DNA from 3 places in the Lactobacillus sp. UMNPBX12 genome. Region 3 is predicted to be linked to each of the others. Evidence: predicted binding sites of a transcription regulator. Region 3 holds the regulator's gene; each other region holds the start of a gene.
What was found. Region 3 encodes NrdR, which represses ribonucleotide reductase genes. Its sites were predicted from a motif close to ACACNATATATNGTGT; they were not measured.
Positions count from the first base shown of each region.

Region 1: the regulator NrdR is predicted to act here: its motif matches at 928-943, upstream of CP363_RS03345 (deoxynucleoside kinase).
Region 2: the regulator NrdR is predicted to act here: its motif matches at 767-782, upstream of nrdD (anaerobic ribonucleoside-triphosphate reductase).

Region 1 is NZ_PCYY01000005.1:75,883-78,158, reverse strand. Features, by position in the region: gene CP363_RS03350 (deoxynucleoside kinase) at 1-221, opposite strand, end outside; gene CP363_RS03345 (deoxynucleoside kinase) at 239-886, opposite strand; gene nagB (glucosamine-6-phosphate deaminase) at 1,181-1,900, opposite strand; gene CP363_RS03335 (aldo/keto reductase) at 2,027-2,276, shown strand, end outside.
Region 2 is NZ_PCYY01000001.1:95,181-97,456, reverse strand. Features, by position in the region: gene CP363_RS00460 (hypothetical protein) at 1-648, shown strand, start outside; gene nrdD (anaerobic ribonucleoside-triphosphate reductase) at 823-2,276, shown strand, end outside.
Region 3 is NZ_PCYY01000026.1:15,533-17,808, forward strand. Features, by position in the region: gene mutM (DNA-formamidopyrimidine glycosylase) at 1-467, shown strand, start outside; gene coaE (dephospho-CoA kinase) at 464-1,066, shown strand; gene nrdR (transcriptional regulator NrdR) at 1,069-1,536, shown strand; gene CP363_RS09040 (replication initiation and membrane attachment family protein) at 1,539-2,276, shown strand, end outside.

The sequences.
Region 1 (2,276 bases), on a different contig from region 3:
TTATCTTCAGTGAGCGCGTCTTTAATGCTGTGGAAGCGTGTGTTCAAGAAATATACTTGCAATAAGAATGCATATTTTTTAGGGTCAGCGTAAAAAAGTGGCAAAACTGGATTGTCATCAACACTTTCATAGAAAGGCTTAGTCCCTAAATATTTAGATAAAATACCTGTTAAACTGGATTTACCGGCTCCAATTGGCCCGCTTAAAACAATAACTGTCATCACGTTCCTTCTTTTTCTTATAAGTTGCCGATTTCATGCAACTTTTCATCAATTTCTTTAAGTACTTCTTTTTGTGCATCCATGTTGGTAACAAAATCAAGTTTGTCGCCATTGATTTCTATCTTTGGTGAGGCATGATAATTTTCATACCATGGTTTGTAGTACTTTAAAAGTCTTGCGTAATAATCTTTCAAACCTGGATCAGTGCTGATTTGCTCAAATGAACGACCGCGCTTCTTGATTCGGTTAAGCATAGTATCAAGGGAGACATGAATGTAAATCAGTAAGTCAGGCTTCTTACTTGGATTGCCAGGAGTGTCTTCCATCATGTTGTCGAGTAAGTCATCGTAGATCTTGAACTCGGTTGGATCAGCGACCTTGCTATCGGCGTTCATCTTGAAGAACAGTGCATCTTCATAGATAGAACGATCGGAGACACTGTTTTTTTCTTGAATTGCTTGATTGATCTGTGCTAAACGGTGGTTAAGGAGGTAAGTGTTAAGCAAAAAAGTGTAACGCTTCATGTCCTTGTAGTATAAAGGCAATACGGGATTGTTATCAACGCCCTCATAGAATGCCTGAGTCCCTAAATGTTCAGCTAGAATACTGGTTAAACTGGATTTACCGGCTCCAATTGGCCCACTTAAAACAATAACTTGAATCACATTCTTTCTTAAATACCATATGTAGACAATTATTAAGTTTAATACGATATGTTGTGGCACACAAGTGATTTTTTGATTATGTTTCACATCTAAAAGTCAAGGGTAGAAATAAAAAATCGAATAGGAATGAAACATAATTCGATAAAAAACTGAATTATGTTTCATTTTTTATATAAAAATGAAATTTTGTGAAGTATATTTCATTGTAGATACAGGCTGCTAAATAAAAAAACTAGGTCTTCCACGATTGTAGAAAGCCTAGCTTTTTCTATGCTGATAATTAAATTATTGTTTTTAGTTCTTGTATTTGTCGTCTAATTCTTGTGCGGCAGCCTCGTCTACGATCACCGTTACATCTGGGTGTTTTTGCAAAATTGATGCAGGTACTTCTTCAGTGACTTTGCCTTCAATCATTTTCTTGATTGCGTGAGCTTTCTTTTCACCAAAAGCCATCAAAACAATCTTCTTAGATTGCATAATATTAGCAGTACCCATGCAGATGGCACTCTTTGGCACTTCATCGATACTGTCAAAGAAGCGAGCATTAGCCTTGATAGTATTTTCGGTTAACTTAACTTCATGAGTGCCGATGTTGAATGGAGTGCCTGGTTCGTTAAAGGCAATGTGACCATTGCGGCCGATTCCTAATAGTTGAATGTCGATAGGATTGTCTTTGATAATTTGATCATATTCTTTACAAAAAGCATCAACGTCTTTTGCCATACCGTCAGGAACGTAAGTCTTCTTAAATGGCTTCTTGTCAAATAAATGCTTTTGCATGAAGTAGTGGTAGCTTTGAGGATTATCTGGGGTTAAACCAACGTATTCATCGAGGTTAATGCTGGTAAGATTTTCACAGTTAAGATCGCTTTTTACCCAGTTTTGGTAAAGTGTTTCAGGGGTTGAGCCGGTTGCCAAACCTAAGACTTTAGCACCGTTCTTGATTCCTTTTTCAAAAATTTCAAATGCTTTTGCTCCACCTTGAATTTTATTTTCGGTAACAATAACTTTCATAATTAAGACCTCCTCATTTACTGGTCTAGTCCATTATAAAATGGAATAGACCATTTTGTCAATTGGTTGATAAAAATAATTACGAATCAATTATGTTAAAATTTGAACATAAGGAAGTGAACGAGGATGAATTTTGAAAAACTAACAGGTTTAGGAATTGGCAGCTGGGGTTTGGGTGAAGATCCTAAAAAGAAAAAAGATGAAATAGCAGCTATTCGCTATGGCCTTGATCATGGCTTGAGTGTAATTGATACAGCCGAAATGTATGGGGATGGCCAAAGCGAAGAGCTAATTGGTGAAGCGATTAAAGGATATGATCGCGAAAAATTATTTTTGATTTCAAAATTCTACCCCTATCATGCAACGCCAAAACTAG
Region 2 (2,276 bases), on a different contig from region 3:
GGTGATGATTCTAACATGCGGACCTTGAATGCTTATGTTGATAAGAACCACCAAGTAAAAATGATGTGTTTAGGGCACCCATTATTGGAAGACCCAACTCCACAATCAATTGGTAATTACATGGCGATTTTGCCTGAGTACAATGAAAAATTGTACGAAGAAGTACAACAATTCCTTGAAAAGTTGAACTACACTGGTATGGCCAACTTTGATATCAAATATGATCCACGTGATGGTGAATTCAAGTTCTTCGAAATCAACTTACGTCAGGGACGTTCTAGCTTCTACGTAACTTTGAATGGTTACAACTTGGCTAAATGGTACATTGATGACTATGTTGAAGATGCCTTGAAAGATAAGGAAACAGTTTATGGTAATAAGCTTGAATCTAAATACAAGCTTTGGTTAGGCGTGCCTAAGAAGATCTTCAATAATTATGCTTATGACAACGACTATAAGACGACTGCTGACGAACTTATTCGTGAGGGCCGCTATGGTACTACTGTCTTTTATGACAAGGATAGAAACTTCAAGCGCTGGTTATTGATGAAGTACATGTTCCATAACTACTTCAAACGTTACAAGACTTACTATGAAGTTAATAAGGGTAAGATCTTTGACGAAGAAAATAAAAAATTAAACAAATAGTTTAAATTGAGAGGTAAAAAATGCCTCTCTTTTTTTCTAAAAAAATTTTAGCTGAATCATTTCCTAATTTAATGGTCTTTTGGTTAATACAAGATATATTCATCTATATTTGAACATAATACAAGATGTTGTGTTTTGCGCTATGATAAAGACACGATATTTGGAGTGATTGAAATGCTAAAAGAAGAATTTAACCAACAAAATGTAACAAAATTTAATACGCCTAAAACTTTCGTTAAACGTGATGGGTCAAAGTATCCGTTCGCAATTTTTAAACTCAACATGGTTTTGCATAACCTAGATTTAGATAATGTAGCACCTGCTGTAATTGAAAAAATTGTGGCTAAACTAGATGCTGCTGATGAAGTAAATGCACAAGATGTAGCAGTTGCTTTTAGAGATAGCCTAAATGAGTTGGGTTATTTGGATGAAGCTAAAGCTTATGTGCAATACCGCAAGCACGATGAAGAGGAATGGATTAAACAAACCGATACTCGTGCACGGTTAAAGCGAATGGTTAATGGTGACCCAACGATTGTTAACGAGAATGCCAACAAAGATAGTGAGGTCTTCAGTACTCAACGTGATTTAACTGCCGGGACCGTTGGTAAAACAGTTGGTTTGACCATGATGCCTGAGCACATTGCTAAAGCCCACTTGCGCGGTGATATTCACTGGCATGACTTGGATTACACACCACTTTCACCAATGACTAACTGCTGTTTGATTGACTTTAAGGATATGCTAACTAATGGCTTCAAGATTGGAAATGCCTATATGACTAGTCCTAACTCAATCAATGTGGCTACACATCAAGTTACGCAAATTATTACTAATGTAGCTTCTAGTCAATATGGTGGCTGTTCTTTTGATCGAGCTGATGAAGTGTTGGCTCCTTTTGCAGAGAAAAACTACCAAAAGCATTTAAAGGATGCTGGCAAGTTCATTGATGATCCTGAAAAGCTGGAAGAATATGCTAAGAGTCAAACTAAGAAGGACATTTACGATGCCATGCAAGGCTTGGAATATGAGATTAATACCATGTTCTCTAGCCAAGGGCAAACGCCATTTACTACTTTAGGTTTTGGTTTAGGTACTTCTTGGATTGAAAAAGAAATTCAAAAAGATATCTTGCGTATCAGAATTAAAGGATTGGGTAGAGAACGCAGAACCGCAATTTTCCCTAAATTAGTTTTCACCATTAAGAAGGGCTTGAACTTACATCCAGGGGACCCTAACTACGATGTTAAACAACTGGCTATTCAATGTTCAACTAAGCGGATGTATCCAGACGTTTTAATGTATGATACGATCAAGAAAATTACAGGTTCTTTCAAGGCTCCAATGGGCTGTCGTTCATTCTTACAAGGCTGGAAGGATGAAAATGGTAAGGAAGTTAACTCGGGCAGAATGAACTTGGGTGTTGTAACTGTTAACTTGCCAAGAATTGCCATGGAGAGTCATGGCGATAAGAAGTTATTCTGGGAAATCTTCAATACTAGAATGCGGACTTGCCACCAAGCTTTAGCCTTTAAGGGTAGACGTGCAATTCAAGCTAAGCCCGAAAATGCGCCAATTATGTATCAATATGGCGTCTTTGGTAAACGACTTAAGCCAGGTGATGATGT
Region 3 (2,276 bases):
GCACCGAAAGACAAACTACAGGGATTGGTAAGCTTGGAGTAGAACCAAATAGTTCTAAATTTACTTCAGAATATTTAATCAATGGCTTAAAGCGTAAGAAGAAAAATATCAAAAACACTTTGCTTGATCAATCAGTAGTAGCTGGTCTAGGTAATATTTATGTTGATGAGGTTCTTTGGCGAACCAAGATTCATCCTTTAAGTCAGGCCAATAAAATTCCTGTGGAAAAAGTATCTGAATTACATGATCAGATTAATAAAATTATTGCCGAAGCAATTAAGCTGCAAGGTACTACAGTTCATTCCTTTTTGAATGCGAATGGACAAGTTGGTGGCTTTCAAAGTAAATTGCAAGTTTACGGTCATGTAGGTGAGCCCTGCCCAGTTTGTGGTACTAAATTTGAAAAAATTAAGGTTAATGGTCGGGGAACCACTTTTTGTCCTCATTGTCAGGTGATTTATAAATGAGTTATGTCTTAGCATTAACAGGTGGAATTGCCACCGGTAAAAGTACTGCTGATGATTTTTTTAAAAAGAAAAACATTCCGATTATTGACTGTGATCAAATTGCCCACGAACTGATGAAACCCGGCAATGCATCTTGGCAAGCGATTAAAGATCATTTTGGGGTAGAATATTTAAATTCAGACCAAACAATAAATCGTAAAAAATTAGGGCAATTAGTTTTTAATAATAAAAGAGCCTTGTCTGAATTAAATCAGTTGACGCATCCGTTAATTTTCGATAAAACAGTAGCAAAGATAAAAGAATATCAGAATTTTGCTCTTGTTATTTTAGATGCACCAGTGTATTTTGAAGCGGGATTGGATAAAAAACATGTAGCTAATGGAGTTTTAGTGATTACCCTTCCTGAGCAATTACAGATTGAACGTTTAAAAAAGCGTAATAATCTATCTGACGAGGAAGCAAGAATGCGGATTAATAGTCAGATGCCATTAGCTGAAAAAGAAAAAATGGCTGATTTTGTGATTGAAAATACTGGTACAATAAAAGAACTAGAGAATAAACTAGCACAATTATTGGTAAAGATTAGAGAAGAGGGATAGCTATGGAATGTCCAAATTGTCATCAAAATGCTTCTCGCGTTATTGATTCGCGGCCTAGTGATGAAAACCGGGCTATTAGACGGCGCAGAGAATGTGAAAATTGTGGTTTTCGCTTTACTACTTTTGAACGAGTGGAAACCGCTCCTTTGTTGGTAGTAAAAAATGATGGTACCCGTGAACCATTCAGTCGAAAGAAAATTTTGCACGGAGTAATGGCAGCCGGACAAAAACGGCCAATCAGTAGTGAACAATTTGAGCAATTGGTTGATCGTGTCGAAAATAAGATAAGAAAACAAGGCGTTAGTGAAATTTCATCTAAGAAGATTGGTCAGTATGTCATGGATGATTTGGCTAATTTGGATGACGTAGCTTATATTCGCTTTGCTTCAATTTACCGTGAGTTCAAGGATATGTCTAGCTTTATGAAGACAATGGAAGATATGATGGCCAAAAAAGGAAAGGGTAATTAGTCATGTTTGCAACGTCTGATCCTAAGCATCTTTATTATGTAGCCAACAAGATTACCCTTTTTCCAGAGAATGAGAAAATCTTGATTAAACTGTATCAGCCTTTGGTTGGCGCGGTGGCAATTGCCTTGTATCAGACTTTGATCAATGACTATGATCCATATGGTATTGTTTCTGATGCAAAGGGAATTTATTCACTACAGGAGCAACTTGATTGTAGTTTAAAAGATATGTTTCATTCTTTGCATAAACTGGAAGCCGTAGGTTTAGTGCAAACTTTTTTAGCGGATAATGTCTTCAATAATATCATTGTTTTTAAGTTATTACAGGTTCCTAGTGCAGACAAATTTTTTGCAACACCACTGCTAGCAAGTTTGTTGAAAGAAAAAGTTGGCAGCCCAACTTTTCATGACTTGAGTCATGCTTTTGCTAAGGAAGCAAAACTGCGTGAAAAGCCAATCAAGAATGCGCGCGATGTCTCAGCCAACTTTTTTGATGTTTTTCGCTTGCCAGGGGATGAAGCAATTAATCCATCTAATGAGGTAGTAGAAGCTGCGCAGGAAAATAAAGCGCCTGAGGTAGAAACTGCTGAAATTAATGCCCAGGATCCAATTGATTGGGATCTGATTAAAGATCAATATAATGTCTATCAAATTCCAGCTCAAGAAGTAGAAATTAAAAAGAACCAAATTCGGGGCTTAATACAGACATATAATTTATCGGAACAGGAATTTGTGGATGAG